One region of the Desulfohalobium retbaense DSM 5692 genome, then DNA from elsewhere that is predicted to be linked to it. Evidence: predicted binding sites of a transcription regulator. Region 1 holds the regulator's gene; the other holds the start of a gene.
The links. The regulator sigma-54, encoded in region 1, starts transcription at its own class of promoters, with help from an activator protein. The targets are predictions, from matches to a motif close to CTGGCACGGNNNNTGCTT.
Positions count from the first base shown of each region.

Region 2: a site for sigma-54 is predicted at 6,379-6,396, ahead of DRET_RS13060 (periplasmic heavy metal sensor). Genes of this name have one in related genera too.

Region 1 covers NC_013223.1:1,845,921-1,853,810, forward strand. Annotated here, with positions in the region: gene DRET_RS07935 (PTS sugar transporter subunit IIB) at 1-223, opposite strand, end outside; gene DRET_RS07940 (PTS sugar transporter subunit IIA) at 216-626, opposite strand; gene rapZ (RNase adapter RapZ) at 695-1,579, opposite strand; gene DRET_RS07950 (PTS sugar transporter subunit IIA) at 1,700-2,149, opposite strand; gene hpf (ribosome hibernation-promoting factor, HPF/YfiA family) at 2,149-2,697, opposite strand; gene rpoN (RNA polymerase factor sigma-54) at 2,769-4,193, opposite strand; gene lptB (LPS export ABC transporter ATP-binding protein) at 4,573-5,301, opposite strand; gene DRET_RS07970 (LptA/OstA family protein) at 5,282-5,827, opposite strand; gene lptC (LPS export ABC transporter periplasmic protein LptC) at 5,824-6,402, opposite strand; gene DRET_RS07980 (KdsC family phosphatase) at 6,381-6,902, opposite strand; gene kdsA (3-deoxy-8-phosphooctulonate synthase) at 6,892-7,707, opposite strand; gene DRET_RS07990 (CTP synthase) at 7,708-7,890, opposite strand, start outside.
Region 2 covers NC_013223.1:2,067,145-2,075,034, forward strand. Annotated here, with positions in the region: gene DRET_RS08995 (GGDEF domain-containing protein) at 1-30, opposite strand, end outside; gene DRET_RS09000 (carbonic anhydrase) at 410-787, shown strand; gene DRET_RS09005 (manganese efflux pump MntP) at 918-1,490, shown strand; gene DRET_RS14050 (cytochrome c3 family protein) at 1,565-2,020, shown strand; gene DRET_RS09015 (tetratricopeptide repeat protein) at 2,110-2,670, opposite strand; gene DRET_RS09020 (heme lyase CcmF/NrfE family subunit) at 2,663-4,585, opposite strand; gene DRET_RS09025 (SoxR reducing system RseC family protein) at 4,817-5,272, opposite strand; gene DRET_RS09030 (SHOCT domain-containing protein) at 5,313-5,603, opposite strand; gene DRET_RS13060 (periplasmic heavy metal sensor) at 5,676-6,329, opposite strand; gene DRET_RS09040 (hypothetical protein) at 6,854-7,624, shown strand; gene DRET_RS09045 (molybdopterin-binding protein) at 7,864-7,890, shown strand, end outside.

The DNA.
Region 1 (7,890 bases):
ACTGGCCGTTGATGAGTTGGGGAATGGCATCGACGGTCAGGAAAAAATGGCGGATCCCTGCGGGAATGGCCAGCCCGATAATTTCCTGGCGCAGGTCGTCATGGGCCAGATCATCGTTGACCACGACCAGGGCCTTGGCCCGGGTGTAGGGCAGCCAATTCTCGATAACTTGCCCGTGCACGAGGCGGTTGTCGATCCGAACCCAATACATCATCTCATCCATTGGACACCTTGCGTCGCAAGACTTCCCCGGCCACCAGGATGCCTTGGCGGCCGGCGGACTTCACTTCCACGGCCAGCTCCTGCAGCTCCATTTCCCGGTTCCCCAGCAGCTTGAGCAGCAAGGGAAGATTCACCCCGGTGATGACTTCATAGTCACCGGCGCCGAGCAGGGACATGGCCAGATTGCTCGGTGTACCTCCGAACATGTCGGTCAAAATAAGCACCCCGCTACCGACATCCACTTCTTCGACAGCCTGTTTCAGGGCCTGCATGGATTCATCCATGTCCGTGGAACTGTCCAGGCTGATCGTAATACACATCTCCTGGGGTCCCAGAATATTTTCGGCCGCTTTGAGCAGCTTTTCACCCAGATCAAGGTGGGTGACGACAATCACACCAACCATATGCTTCCTCATCTCTGTGACCGTTTTTTTCGTCAGGCACACAGCATCCTGATCCTGCCTGGTTCCCTTCAGCCCAGTTCCCAGTGCCGGTGCTCCACGGAAACTTCGTATTGGTTTTTGCCCAGCGCTTTGGCCAGGGCCTCGGTCACGGCCACCGAACGGTGCCGCCCTCCGGTACACCCCAGAGCCAGGGTCAGCCGGTATCGGCCTTCGGCCGCATACAATGGCAGAAGATAGTCCAGAAAATCGATGAACCGCTCGATAAACCCTGCCCCCGGATCGCTGTCCAATACATAGGCGGCCACCGGCCCGTCCTTGCCGGTCAGCGGGCGCAGATCCGGCTCGAAATAGGGATTGGGCAAAAAGCGGAGATCAAAAACCAGATCAGCATCCGAGGGGACACCGTATTTGAAGCCGAACGAGGTCAGATAGACCCGCAGACCGTGGGTGGTCTCCTCCAGAAACTGCCACTTGTCCTGAAGATGGCGGCGCAGGTCGTGCACCGAAAACTCTGAGGTATCCACTACCAGATCCGCCCGGTCGCGCAACGGCTCGAGCAGGGCCCGTTCGTGCTCCAAAGCCTGCTCGAGCCCCATGTCTCGGGATTCGAGCGGATGGGGGCGTCGGGTCGTGGCGTAACGCCGGATAAGAACCTCTGGTCGGGCCTCGAAAAAAATGAGCTGCGGGGTCACACCTTCGGCTTCCAGGGTACGTTTGAGCTGTTCCCATTCGGCGGCAAAGTCGCTCTGGCGGACATCGATTCCAACCGCCAATCCCCTGTACCCTCTCGGATTTTCATTACAAAAAAAGCGGACCATCCGTTCGACCATCCGCACCGGCAGGCCGTCGACGCAGAAGAAACGCAGGTCCTCAAAGACATTGAGGCCGGTACTTTTGCCGGCTCCGGCCAGCCCGGCCAGCAAAACAAGGGGAATTTGGCGACAGGGAGACATACACGCTTCGCTCAGTGTTGCAATTCAAGGCCCTCAAAACAGGAGCAACGCCCCATGGTCCCGGAGGCAATACGCCTGACCGGGACCTCGAATGGATCGCTCAGATCAAAGTCCAGCAGCCTAAGTCGCCTGCAACAATTGCCACAAGCCCTCTTTGCCCTCAGCCTGCATGAAGCTCTGCCGAAAGACCTCGTCCTTGAGCGTCCTGGAAATAGTGGCCAGGATGCGCAGATGCATCCCGGCCACGTGTTCAGGCGCCATGACAAGAAAGAAGATGTGGCACGGTTTCTGGTCCAGAGCGTCGAACTCCACGCCCGGCAGGCTGCGCCCGACCACCACGGAGACCTCGTCCAGAACGTCCAGTTTGCCGTGGGGGATGGCAATGCCGTCGCCGATGCCGGTGCTGCCAAGTCCTTCCCGCTCCAGGAGCACCGCTTTGGCGCTCTCCAGATCCAGTTGCGGCCATTTATGCCCCAGAGGGGTGACCAATTCCTCCAACACCCCGGCCTTATCACGGGCCGTCAGGTCAGGGAGAATCAGCTCCCCCTCAAGGAACTCGTTGAGTTGCATTAATACATCCCCGGATCAATCAGTCCAAAATCGCCGTTGCGCCGCTTGTAGATCACATTCACGCTGTCATTCTCGGCATTGTAGAAGACCAGGAATTCGTATTCCAGCGTTTCCAGTTGCATGGCCGCTTCGTCGACGGTCATTGGCTTGGGTTCGTAATGATCGGTCTTGACGATGTTCCGAACCTGCTCGCCGCTTTCCGAGGCCACATACGAAAAGACATCCATGCGCACCGGCTTGGTGTCTTCCATGCGGTGCTTTTTCTTGGCCTTGTCGCGGATTTTCCGCAATTGCGCCTCGACCTTGTCCAGGGCCATGTCGATGGTCGAGTACATATCTTCGCTTTCTTCGAAGGCCGACAGCTTGTTTCCGTCAGCATTGACAACAACTTCGGCCATTTGGCGAATCTTTTCAACTTCGAGGTTGACCTGGATGTCGGCCGATTCGGTGTCGTGGATATATTTATTCAATTTATCAAAACGCTTCTCTGCATAATCCCGGAGGTGATCAGACGGCTCGAAACTTTTGAAATTGAATCTGATCTGCATAGGCGCTCCTTTGTTTTGGATGCCGAGGGCACCGCTTGTGCAAATTCAATCCCCACCTGAGCTGGGAGGAGTTATACCATTCGTTTTCGCTTAGAGGAAGAGGCGATTCCCAGCGCTGTCCGGTACTTGGCCACCGTTCGCCGCGCGATATTGATCTGGAGCTCTTTTTTCAATTCGGAGACGATCTTCTCATCGCTCAAGGGCTTACGGGGATTTTCCTCGCTGACCATCTTTTTGATCGCCGCCTTGACGCTCTCCGAACCGACTTGGCCACCGCCGTCAAGGCCGAGGCCGCTGTTGAAGAAAAACTTGAGTTCAAAAAGACCAAACGGCGTGGCCGCGTATTTGTTTGTCGTCACCCGGCTGACCGTGGATTCGTGCATCTCGATATCTTCGGCCACATCCTTGAGAATGAGCGGCTTGAGCTTGGAAACCCCGTCTTCGAAAAATTCCCGCTGAAACTTGAGGATGCTCTCCATGACCCGGTACAGGGTGAGCTGCCGCTGATAGAGACTTTTCATCAACCAGACCGCCGAGCGCATCTTATCCTGGAAGTACTCCTTTTCCTGCCCGCCGCGTCCTTTGAAGGCCTCCATATAGTACTGACTGATCTGCAGGTTGGGAAGCCCTTCTTCATTGAGCTGGATGACGAACTCGTCTTCATCCTTATAGACGTAGACGTCTGGGCTGATATACGGGCTCGTGGCACCGCCGAAACTGCTGCCGGGCATGGGGTCCAATTCCCGGATGAGCTGGATATAGGTTTCCAGGTCCTCCTGGGTGATCCGGAACTTGCGCAACAGGGGCTTGAAGCGGTGGCGTTCGATATCTTCGAGATGGTCGCGCACCAGGGAGAGCAAAATGGGGTCTTCTTCCCCAGCGGTCTCGAGTTGGACCAGCAGGCACTCGCTGGCGGAGCGGGCGGCCACCCCTACGGGATCAAAACGCTGGACAAATCCGACGACTTCGTCAATCGCTTCAGGCGTTGCCCCAGTGCTGGCGGCCAATTCATCGGTACTGGCCAACAGATAGCCCGTGGGACCGAGATTGCCGATCACGGCCTCGCCGATCTCTTTGTGTTCCTGGCTGAGTTCTGTGAGATGGAGTTGCCACAGGAGGTGGCTCTCCAGGGTATGGTCAGCGGAAAAGCGGGTTTCGTAGGAAGGCAGTTCTTCAGGAATCTCCGCGTCGCGACTGGCCCCGGAAGAGGTGGAGAACACTCCGAGATAGTCTTCCCAGTCGGCGTTACGCGCCAGATCCTTTTCCCCCATGTCCATCGGGGTGTGTTCCTCCCCTTTGGACTCGGTCTCAGGGGCATTGTCTGGCGCGGACTCGTCTTCTTGGAGTTCGAGGATGGGATTCTCCATCAGCTCCTGCTCCACACGTTCTTGCAGCTCCACGCGTGACAATTGCAGGAGTTTGATGGCCTGTTGCAGCTGGGGGGTCATGACCAGCTGCTGGGAAAGTTTCAATTGTTGCCGAAGTTCTAAGCCCATAGGAGATATCTGTCTCTCTCGAGGAAACGTAGGGAATCACTGGTGTTCATGAGCGGATGTCGTTCGTCGGTTGACATGGGGCTGTCTCGTTGTGTGCAGGCTGTCGAGGATCGCAGCAATTGCTCTGATGTCCCCCGTGGCGGAATCGCACGCCTAGTTCCCTCCATCTCCGTCAATTCCAGATGTGCCACAGAAGCCGCGGAGATGCAATTGCACGCGAACTTTCTGGCTGGGCGGGCAGTGGGCGGCGAAGAACGGCCGGAGAATTCGGCAGGGGCGTCATGACAGGCGGGTTGGCCCACATTTGGTGGTTTCCCAGGCCGGTAACGTCCCGACTTGCCCGGTGGCAAGGACACAGCACCAAAGCGCCGCAGGACAACTATAATTCAAATTTTTCGCCGAGATAGACCTGCCTCGCCTTGGCATCGGCAACAATGGTCTCCGGAGTGCCGTCAAGGATGATCTGGCCTTCGTAGACCAGATAGGCCCGGTCACAGATTCGCAGCGTCTCCCGGACATTGTGATCGGAAATCAAGACCCCGATCCCCCGGTTCTTGAGACCGGCCACAATCTGCTGGATATCGTCGACAGCCAGGGGATCGATGCCGGCAAAGGGCTCGTCCAGGAGCATGAATGTCGGCTTGCGGATCAGCGCCCGGGCGATCTCCAGGCGGCGGCGCTCGCCGCCGGAAAGGTGCATCGCCTTCTGATCGGCGAGTTTGGCGATCCCGAGTTCCTGGAGCAGACGATCAGCTTCGTCGCGGGCCTCCTTGCGGCTGGAACAGCTGTATTCCAGAATGATTTCCAGATTCTGCCGCACCGTGAGCTTCCGGAACACAGAGGATTCCTGGGGCAAATAACTCACGCCGTGCCGGGCTCGATCGTGCAGGGGCCATTGGGTCGTTTCCCGGCCGTTGACAAAAACCTGCCCCTGGGTGGGCTTAATGATCCCGACCAGCATATAGAAGGTCGTGGTCTTGCCGGCCCCGTTGGGCCCGAGCAGACCGACGACCTCGCCCTGATCCAGACGCAGGGAGATATCCCGCACGACCTGGCGCTGCCCGAACCGCTTGCAAAGGTCACGGGCCTCAATTTCCGCTGTCTGCATCGCCGAAGCCTTCCTCAGGGGAATAGAACAGGGCCTCGACACGCCCGGAGTCGCCGCCGATGACTTCGCTCCTGTTCTCCTTGAGATACATCTTGATCACACTGCCGCTGATGCTGTTTTCTCCCTGTTCCAGGCGCGGCGATCCTTCGAGACGCAGCATCCCCTCGTCGGGATAGAACCAGGCCGTGTCGCAATAGCCGGTCCGGTTGCCCTCCTGCAGCCGGACATCGCCCTCGGCCACGAGGTGGTCGATGCTCTGGTCACCGCCCATGCCCATGCCGCCTTCAGCGGTGTCTGCCGCCCCGGCCTTGAGAAACACGGTCAAGGTCTCGGACCACAACTCAAAAGTATCCCGAATCGCATGCACAGACCCCTTGAAACGGACCTGTTTGTCGGCGTGGGCGTAGCGCATGGTATCCGAGGTGATTTTGATGGGCGCGGTTTGCTCGCCCTGCTGGGCTCCCAGGGGAGAGGCCATGCTCAGCACCGCCGCCAGCATACCAAGGAACAATAGTCGTCTTCTCATGATTCTCCATCCTCGTCAGGAGCTTGAACGCGGGAGTGCAGTTCCGCCTGGACCCCGCCGTCAACGACAACGGTTTCCGCTTCCAGAAGGATCTGGGCCGACTTCCCGGTCACATGGAGCCCCGGCCAGTCGAAAACCACATCCTCCTCCAGGTCCAGGCGATCCTCCTGGCGGACGAACACGGCCTTCTGCGCCCGGACTGTGCCGTTTTGGTATTCGGCCTGGACATCAGGCCACATGGTCGCCTGGCCGTTATCCTGGTTGTAGCGGCCCCGGGAGGCCCGCACGACGGCCCGGCCGTCCTGCATCGGCAACGTCAGCACCGGCTGCTCCAGGTCCACCATCCCCTGGTCCCGGTCATACGTGGCGTTGGCGGCCCGCAGATCCCATTCCTGCCGGCCCTGTTCTCCGCCCTGAAGATGCACCGAGCGCATGGCCATGTCCACGGGCAGGCTCGGGCCAGTGGTCTCGGACGGCTGGTTCTGCCAGTATGTCCAGCCGAGCCAGCCGCCGGCCGCCATGCCCATCAGGATGATGGCCGCGGCCACTGCTTTCAGCCGGCCCACTGCCGCCACAACGCCTCCCAGCGCCCTTGGGCCGTGAGGAGAAAACGAATCGCCTCACGCACCGCGCCCTGCCCTCCAGGAACGCTGCTGACCCAATCGGCCAGGGCAATGATTTCGGGCTGGGCATTGGCCACAGCCATCTTCAGCCCCACCCGGTTCATGACCGCGGCGTCGACCCAGTCGTCGCCGAGAAAAGCCACATTGGCCCACTGCCAGCCGCGCCGCTCAAGGATGTCTTCGACAAAGGGGACCTTGTTGGTTCGCCCAAAGGAATATTCAGTGATTCCAAGTTCCCGGACCCGAGTGTGCACGGCTCCGGCGTCCAAGCCAGTGGCGACGGCGATCTCCAGTTCAGCCGCCTGGGCGAGCTTGATCCCCAGGCCGTCCTGGACATGGAACCGCTTCCCGATGGTTCCGTCCTGGGAGTAATAGAGGCCGCCGTCGGTAAGCACGCCATCGACATCAAGGACCAGCATCCGAATCTGTTCAGCCCGTGTCCTAGTTTCCATGCACAGCCTCCCGTACCGCCAGGAGGCGGCGGAGTTCTCCGGCCAGCGCGTCAAGGGCCAAACTGTTCGGCCCGTCGCACAGGGCGTGGTCCGGGTCGGGATGGACTTCGAGAAAAATACCGTTGCAGCCGGCCGCCACGGCAGCCCGGGCCAAGGTCCCGACAAATTGCCGCTGCCCGCCGGAACGCGTTCCCTGTCCGCCGGGCAATTGCACCGAATGGGTGGCGTCGAAGACCGCCGGCCAGCCGGTGTCCTGCATGATCGGGATCGAACGCATGTCGACCACGAGGTTGTTGTAGCCGAACGAACTGCCCCGCTCGGTCAGCCAGATGGATTCCCCCCCACCGGCTTCGAGCTTGGCCACAACATTGGCCATATCCCACGGCGCCAGAAACTGCCCCTTCTTGACGTTCACGATCCGCCCGGTCTTGGCCGCGGCCAGAAGCAGGTCGGTCTGGCGGCATAAAAACGCCGGAATCTGGAGGACATCGGCCACATCGGCCACGGGACGGGCCTGTTCCGGGGCATGGATGTCCGTGACCACCGGCAGACCGGAAGCCTCTTTGATCCGCTGCAGCCATTCGAGGCCGGTCTGCAGACCGGGACCGCGAAAACTGTCCACGGAACTCCGGTTGGCCTTGTCGAACGAGCTCTTGAATACCAGAGGGATGCCCAACTCGTCCTGAATGGCGGCCAGCCGTTCGGCTACCCGCAGGCCGAGTTCCAGCTCTTCCAGAGCACATGGCCCGACAATGGCAAACAAAGAGCGCCGGGACAAAGAGAAAAGATCGCTTGCTCCAGTCACCTAGACTCCTTTGCGCTCCTTGGCCGCGCGGATGAATTCCCGGAAAAGCGGATGCGGGCGCATGGGGTTGGATTTGAACTCCGGATGGAATTGGCAGGCCACGAACCAGGGATGGTCGCGCATTTCCACGATTTCCACCAACTCATGATCCGGGGAGGTCCCGCTCAGGACCAGGCCGTTTTC
Region 2 (7,890 bases), 220 kb from region 1:
CTTCGGGGCATTTGGAGGTACGTCCATCATCGCTTCTCCCACACCGGGCGCCCTCGCCCTTGTATCGCGCTGCTGTGCTTGACTCGCATGGCATGTCCCTCTATCACCTGAAACCTTGATCACCCCTTACTCAAGCTGTAGCCATTTCCGTAGCCCTCGTCCAGACAAAAAACAGACGCTTGCGTCAATCCCTACGGAAGAGCCGAGCCGAATTATCCGCCTTGGCCTTCCAAGGCATTCCTGCCGGGAGCGCCCTCTTCAAGCCAGTACCTGAGATAGTCGCCCCCAATCCACAACCTCCAGGACAAGACTCCCGAAACGGTGCCTCTTCATGGCTACCGGATTTCCGGCCCCGGAGTTGACCGGATACACTGCTGCTCAAAAAACAAGGCCCTCAAAGGAGACCAGTATGGCATTTTGCACTTCGCTTCACTGCATGGACGGCCGGATCCAGGCCCCTCTTTTGCAATACATCGCCCGCTGTTTCGGCTACGCTTGGGTGGACAGCATCACCATTCCCGGAGCCAACAAAGTTTTGGCCGATCAAGACCCAGCCCCCACAATCACGTCCATACTGGAACGGATCGCCATCAGCCGGTCCAAACACGGCTCCTCCCTTCTCTTTGTCTCCGGCCACGCCGATTGCGCCGCCAATCCGGTGGCCAAAGAGCCGCAACTTGAACACATCAAAGCAGCGATCACCTTTTTGGACCGGGAAGTGCCTGAAATGACGAAAATTGGTCTTTGGATCGACGACAACTGGACAGTCCACCGCCTCTCCCTCTAAGCCAGAAGCCGAGCCCGACTGCCCCTGTGTAGCGGGATCATGCAACCGCCCAAGGCCGAAGATTGCACTCGCTCCATCGGGGTTGCGGGACTGAGGTGAAAACGCGCGCTCCTAGTCTTCAGGATCTGTCATGCCTTTTTCCGAACAATTTTTGATCGCCATTGCCTTGGCAATGGACGCCTTTGCCGTGGCCATCGCTTCCGGTGTCGCCCTGCGCCGGGTCACTGCCCGGCAGACCTTCCGTCTGGCCTGGCATTTTGGCCTGTTTCAGGCCCTGATGCCCATCATCGGCTGGTTTATGGGGGTCAAAATCCGCCCCTACATCGAAGCCTTCGACCATTGGCTTGCTTTCGTCTTGCTGGCGTACCTGGGCGGCAAAATGATCCATGAAGCCTTTGAAGACGCGGACACCAAAGACAAGACCGATCCTACCCGCGGCGCCTCATTGGTCATGCTCTCGGTGGCCACGAGTATCGACGCCTTTGCCGTAGGGCTGAGTCTGTCCCTGCTGGGCCTTGATGTCTGGTTCCCAGCACTGATCATCGGGCTGACAGCCTTTGCCTTTACGGTGGCTGGCCTGCACATCGGCCGTCTGGCCTGTCGAGGCCGCCGCCTCAGCTTGTACGCCGAGATACTGGGCGGTGTGGTCCTCGTCGGCATCGGAATCAAAATCCTCATCGAACACGAGGCGCTGTGGTTTTGATTCCCGGCCCGGGTAGCGGTGCAGTATTTGGCTGTTGAAAACGTCTTGTCTTGCAAGCCGTTCAGGAGAAGGACATGCATTTTCCTCGCATTAGACCGCGTTCGCACCTCAGGGAAGGACTGCTCATCGTGGGTGTCGTCACGCTGCTGGCTGCCTGCACTCCCCCCGTCCCTGAAGGACAACCGTCGAAACGCTCAGAAGCGCAGCCCCCTGATGATCGTATTGTCGTAGGGGTCCCGGCAACAATGGAAAGGACCATGCCCAGGGTTGTTTTTTCCCATGACCAGCATCGGGAAATGGAGTGCTCACTCTGCCACCATGCAGGCCCTGCGGGGACCTTTTCCTGTAGCGCCTCAGGCTGCCACACCAAACCTGCTCCGCGTTCCGATGCCTTGTCGTGTTACGCCGCCTTCCACGCCGATTCCGGTCCCTCCTGCCTCAATTGCCACACGGAAGAAAAAACGCACGGGCACAACCAGGACGTTCCGCTCCACTGCGCCTCCTGCCACATTCCGAACACTACCGACTAACGCCGACTGAGGGCAAAAGTTCCTTAGCAACGACAACGGCCCGACTTCAGCCGGGCCGTTGTCGTTGCTAAGAGGGAAAGGGAGCAGGATCAGGAGTCGTCGTGTTCCAATTCGTGCTCCAAACGGTCCAATAGATCGGGATGGCTGGCGGCATCCTCCCGGGCCTTGCGGAAATGCTCCGTGGCCGCCTCAGGCTGCTCGAGATTGTATTTCAAGACAATACCGAGATTGTAGCGGACCCAGGGATCATCGGGAGTGATTTCCAACAACTGCCGCAAGGTCCGGGCCGCCTCCTCATGCGCATGGGTCCGATATTGCGAGGTGGCCAGGTACATCAGGGCCTGGGGATGATCGCCCTTGATGTCCAATGCTTTCCGGGCAAACCTCGCCGCCTGTTCCGGGTTTTCGGATTCGAGAAACGCCCCGGCAAGGGCCACCAGCGTGGGGACGTGCTCGGGATTGTCCTGCAGAGCCGCCATCAATTGCTGGACCCGTTGCATCTGCTCCTGATCCTGCGCCTGTTGCCCCTGCTCCATGCGCACCGGATCGTGGGTGAGCCTGGTAAAAACCGACGTCAACAACAAAACAGCCAGGACGCCGCCGAGCAAGAGCGCCGTGACCTTGTGCTTCTCTGTTACCACCCTATCCATGATCCACCTCCTGGGCATTGCGCGGATTGGCCGCTGCCTGGGAACGCTGGCGCCCGCAGACCACAAGCCCCGCCAGACAGAGCAGGGTGCCGCCTATCCAGATCCAATTGACACCGGGGGTTATGCTGACCTTGACCGTAGCCGTATCATCCGCAGCAAGCCCCATGAGAATGCCGTAAACCTCCCGGCCCAATCCGGGCAGGACCCCCGCTTCAGCAAAGGTCTTGTTCTCAAAATTGGCGTACACTCGCCGTTCGGGACGAACAAATCCCTGGACCTTGCCCCCGCGCCGGATTTCCAGCACCGCGCGCTGGAAGGTCATATCCCGCAACTGGCCGCGCTCGGCCGAGGCGTAAACGACCCGGTAGCCGCCGACTTCAAAAGCATCGCCGGGAGCCAGTTGGGCCTGGTTCGAGACCTTCAAGGGGCCGGAGAGAGCAACGCCGATAACCATCAGCGCCAATGCGGCATGAGCCAGGTACATGCCCCATTGCTTGCGCGACCGGCGCGCCTGGGGATACCGAAGCACACAATAGCCGGCGGCCACGAGACACGCACCGCCGCCGCCCAGGGCCAGCAGCACAACCGGCATCCTGACGCCAAGCGTTGCCGCGGCTGCAATGGTCAGGAGGCCGGAAGCCAATGCGATCCCCATCCCTCGGGAGTCTCTAAAACCGCCTCTCCAACCGCGAAACGGGGCCACAGCAAACAGCCAGGGCAGTAACGCGAACAGGGGCGTGCAGACCCGATTGAAGAACGCGGGACCGAGGCCGACCGTATGCCGACTCCACAAAGAACTCAGCACCGGCCACATGGTTCCAAGCAGGATGACCACCGAAAGCGCGATCAGGAGCCAGACGCCAAGGGAAATCAATCCCGCGCGGCTGTCCGCTTTGGGAACGGAGGTCTCTGAGCGCATCCCGCCCCAGAGACTGACAGGGATGAAAAGCGCTATAACGCCCATAGCCAAGAGCAGCGGCAGCCCAAGGCCGCTGTCGCCGAAGGCGTGCAGCGACTGTACCACGCCGGTGCGCACGATATAGGTTCCGAAAAGACAGAGGATATAGGTGGCCACGATCAAGGCGACGTTGGACCGCTTGAGCGCACCGGTTCGCTGTTCAATCGCTGCGGTGTGCACAAAGGCCGTGCCCGTAAGCCACGGAATGAGTGAGGCATTCTCGACCGGGTCCCAGGCCCAGTACCCTCCCCAGCCCAGTTCCATATAAGACCACCAGGCCCCCAGGATGATCCCGACTGTCAAAAAGACCCAGGCCAGGAGTGTCCAATTGCGCATAGGCCGAATCCACTGCCCACCACCCCCGGCGACCCCATGGGCCAAGGCGGCACAGGCGGGTAGTCCGAAGCCGGCGTAGCCGAGAAACAACAGCGGGGGATGGAAAACCATGCCCGGATGGCGGAGTAAGGGATTCAAGCCGTTTCCGTCAGACGGGGCGGGCATGACTTCCTGAAACGGGTTGCTCCAGGAGGTGAGGACAAGAAGGAAAAAGGCCTGAATGGACAGGTAAAACGCCCAGAAAAAAAGCTTTTTCTGCGGTGGCATCTGCCGTTCAGCAGGGCTGAGCGCGAACACGCAGCCGAGCACGGCCGCGGTCCAGGCCCAGAAAAGCAGCGACCCTTCCTGCCCGGCCCAAAAGGCGGTGAGCCGATAAAAAAGCGGCAGGGCCCGGTCAGTGTAGTCCGCCACATAGGCAAACGAAAAATCACTGCTGACCAGGGCCCAGGTCAAAATGACCGCAGAGACGGTTAAAAATCCGCCATTGGCGAAAATCGCCCAGCGGCTGACACGGCCATCGTGTGTTTGCGGCCGCTGTATGGCAGCGAAAAGAGAAAATCCGGCCCCAGCCAAGGCCGCGATCTGCGCTGCCAATAAAGCGGCATACCCCAAGTACTGCATAACAACTCCTTTGTCTGTAAAGTGGAGGTGCTTATGCAGAAGAAGTGCCAATCAAATAAGTAATCGAAATACTTATTTTTAAATCCAGAAAGCCGGGCACGGCTCACCCTATGTGCAATCCAGTGCACCAGCGCAGCCGCCCGGTCGCGACAGGCGAGAGCGAAAGTGTTGGGGCAAGGCCAACATCCCCAAACCATATAGGGAAAAAATGGATCTGAACCGGTATCGCGTTTACGTGGGACGCGAACTGGAATGCGACCGGTGCACGGAGATGATCCGGGGTGGGATCTCCCGGTCTCGGGTCCGGGAGCTGCGCCACCCGATCAGGCCAAAGGCGGCACCCAAACAAACCAGACTCAGGACCACGGCTGAGATTTCCGGGTCGCCCAACGGATGGAGCCAACTCCCCAAAATGGCCCCGAGCACCATGGCCGCCAGAGGAAAGAGATAGAGGATGCTCACGGCTTTGCTCGAGGATTCCTGCACAAGAAGAACATCGACCACCTCCCCAAGGCGGGCTCCGGGCTCGTTCGTGGCCCGAACCGTCACATCCCCGCTGGCTGTCAGACCGCTGCAACAGCTCCCTTCGCCGCCGCACGAACCGCACGCCTGCGGTTTCGGCAATTTCACCGTGGCCATGTTGCCCTCAACAGCGACAACCACTCCTTGCGTCTGCTCTTCTCGCATGCCAACTCTCCTTCCAGGACATAAAAGCCTAGCGGCCCGGTCACTCCTGGAGGTCTTTTTTCATTTGTTCAAATTGATCCTTATCAATTTCTCCACGAGCGTAGCGTTTCTTCAGAATATCCAAAGGAGATTCTTTCTCACCAGTCCCCGGCGACGAGGAGGTTGAGCCGCTTTGCCGCCCGCTTGTGCGGAGCAGACCCACGACGACAATCACCACTATGAGAAGCAGGAGAATCATCCCCCAACCGCCGAAGGGCATCATGTGCCCCCAGCCCCAATTGCCGGGGCCGTGTCCGTATTGAGCGGTCATCGGTAAATTATTCCAGAACATACATATCTCCATGACTGCAGGAGCCCCGAAGCGCCACCTGGGCCAGCTCGGGGTGCCCCTGCAAGACACTGTTTACCAGTTGTTGTGCATCCAGCCTGGGCCCATGCCATAACCACGCATCATGCCCGGACCCATGGCTGGACCATGCATCATGCCCGGACCCATGGCTGGACCATGCATCATGCCCGGACCCATGCCATAGCCTTGCATCATACCCGGACCCATACCATAGCCGCCCATCATACCACGGCCCATGCCGGGACCATGCATCATGCCTGGGCCCATACCGTATCCACGCATCATGCCCGGACCCATGCCGTAGCCCTGATCAACCCCCTGGGCCTGGAGTTCATTGCGCTGTTTGAGGCGAAGCTCGAAAAGGTCGGCCTGCACGTCCTGCACTTCCTCATACGCTGCCCTGGCTTTTTCCGGTTCGACCTGCGGTCCGGCCAGCAGAGCCTGGAGTGCGGCACGTTTGTTGACAAGTGTGGTGCGCAGTTGGAGATACTCTTGTTGGTATTTCTCACCGATCTCCTGCAAAGCCTGGTATTGCTCTTGGTCCATACCATACGGCCCGTACATCGGCCCCTGGTTCGGTCCAGCAGCATAGCCGCCTTGGCCGCGCATCATGCCCTGCTCACCATGGCCCTGGGCCCATCCGGCGGAAGTGGCCAGCAAAGCCACGAGCAACACCACACAGCCAGTGAAAAAAGTCCGTTTATTCATGTCACGCTCCTTTGTATTGGGTGCTTCGAAATTCCGGTTACCCTCCCAGAGGCAACATCCGTTCCAAACCCCAGTATCCCCCTGCATACGTCTTTTCCCAGGGCTTACGTCAATCTTTTTCTCACCCACAAGTGCAACACACTGCACCACTTGTGCACCCCATTTCGTCTTCGGTTCATCGCCCAGCGATATTTTCACATCCATGACAGGCCACAGAAAGTCCCACGTCGCAACAGACACCGCCTGTTGCGACCGATTTTTGGGCCTCCCTCCTGCTTTTCAGGGCCGTTGAACCCGCCAATGCCCCTTTCCTCTCTCAGCGCCACCCCCACAAGAGCAAATTTTTTCTGCACACATTGACACATATGCACAAACGCGCATAACAAAACCACAGGAAACTTTGCGGACACCACCCTTGCTCCCCATAAAAAATTTGAGACATGTCCTTTTTCATGGGCTTGCCTTGAGATGGTTCCGGATACCGGATCTTGTCCTCACACCTTGGAAGTACCAACGGAGGCCGAATGCCCTCACCATGTTTCTGCCCCTGGCCAAGCCCCCGCTCTGCTCCCCAGGGAACAGTCGATCTTCCCTATTTCCACCTCCATGCGTCACTCGAGGCCGCAAGGGATCCCGCTTCATTGTCCGAAGCGCACCTGTCTGGGGTCCTGTCGCAACTCCAACAACGCTGTGCCCCGGAATCCGCGTCCTTTTGGATCTGCCTGGCGCGTGTGGCCGAGGCCGCAATCCTGCGTGCGGCTCGGCTCGCCAATAGCGGAAATTTTACAGATTGCGGCGATTTGTTGGCCAATCCGCGCCGCATCGCTGTGCGCGCAATGGGTTCCCCCCACAAGGAATACAAACGCCGCCATACGCCGCTTAGCGACCAGTTCGCCCCGCCGCACTCCACAATTTGCGGCCAACGAGCTTACTTCATCCACAATTTCATGGTGACCATTGAAACCCCAGCCCTCTTGCCGCACCTGCACCACCTGCTGAGCACCTCCCAATATATCGCCCGGCGTTACGTGCACTTTGTCGAAAGCCACCTTGAACGGATAGCCGAGGTCCTCAACTTTCTAGCCTGTGACGGCATCTTTACCCCGACGGCCTTGGACAAGCGGTTGCAAACTCTCAAAGCGGCTCAGCAACACTGGTATATCAGCAACTTGTGCCATTTCGACTCAGACACATTTTGGCGACTCGGGCAGGCGGCCACGACATTCAATACAACATGCGTCGTCGACGATGTGCTCATTGCCTCCTCCGGCAGGAGGGCACATGTGTCGGATTGACCCAAACTCCTCCCTGCACTGGGACAAAATGACCCTTTTTATGCCTTTCTTTGCTATGCAAAAAATCACATAAGAAACCTAAATTCCTCGTGTTCCCTTCGTTGGCGTCGCACTTGCAGTTTGGCGTCGATATCTATGGTTTTGGATCGCGCAGCCCACACAACAATGGCGGCAGCGCACAAGGAGACTACAGGAAACGCAACCCAAGGAGGGGTCGAATGCAGAGCGTTTCGCAAATAATGGAAACCGTTCCTGTCGAAGAGGCC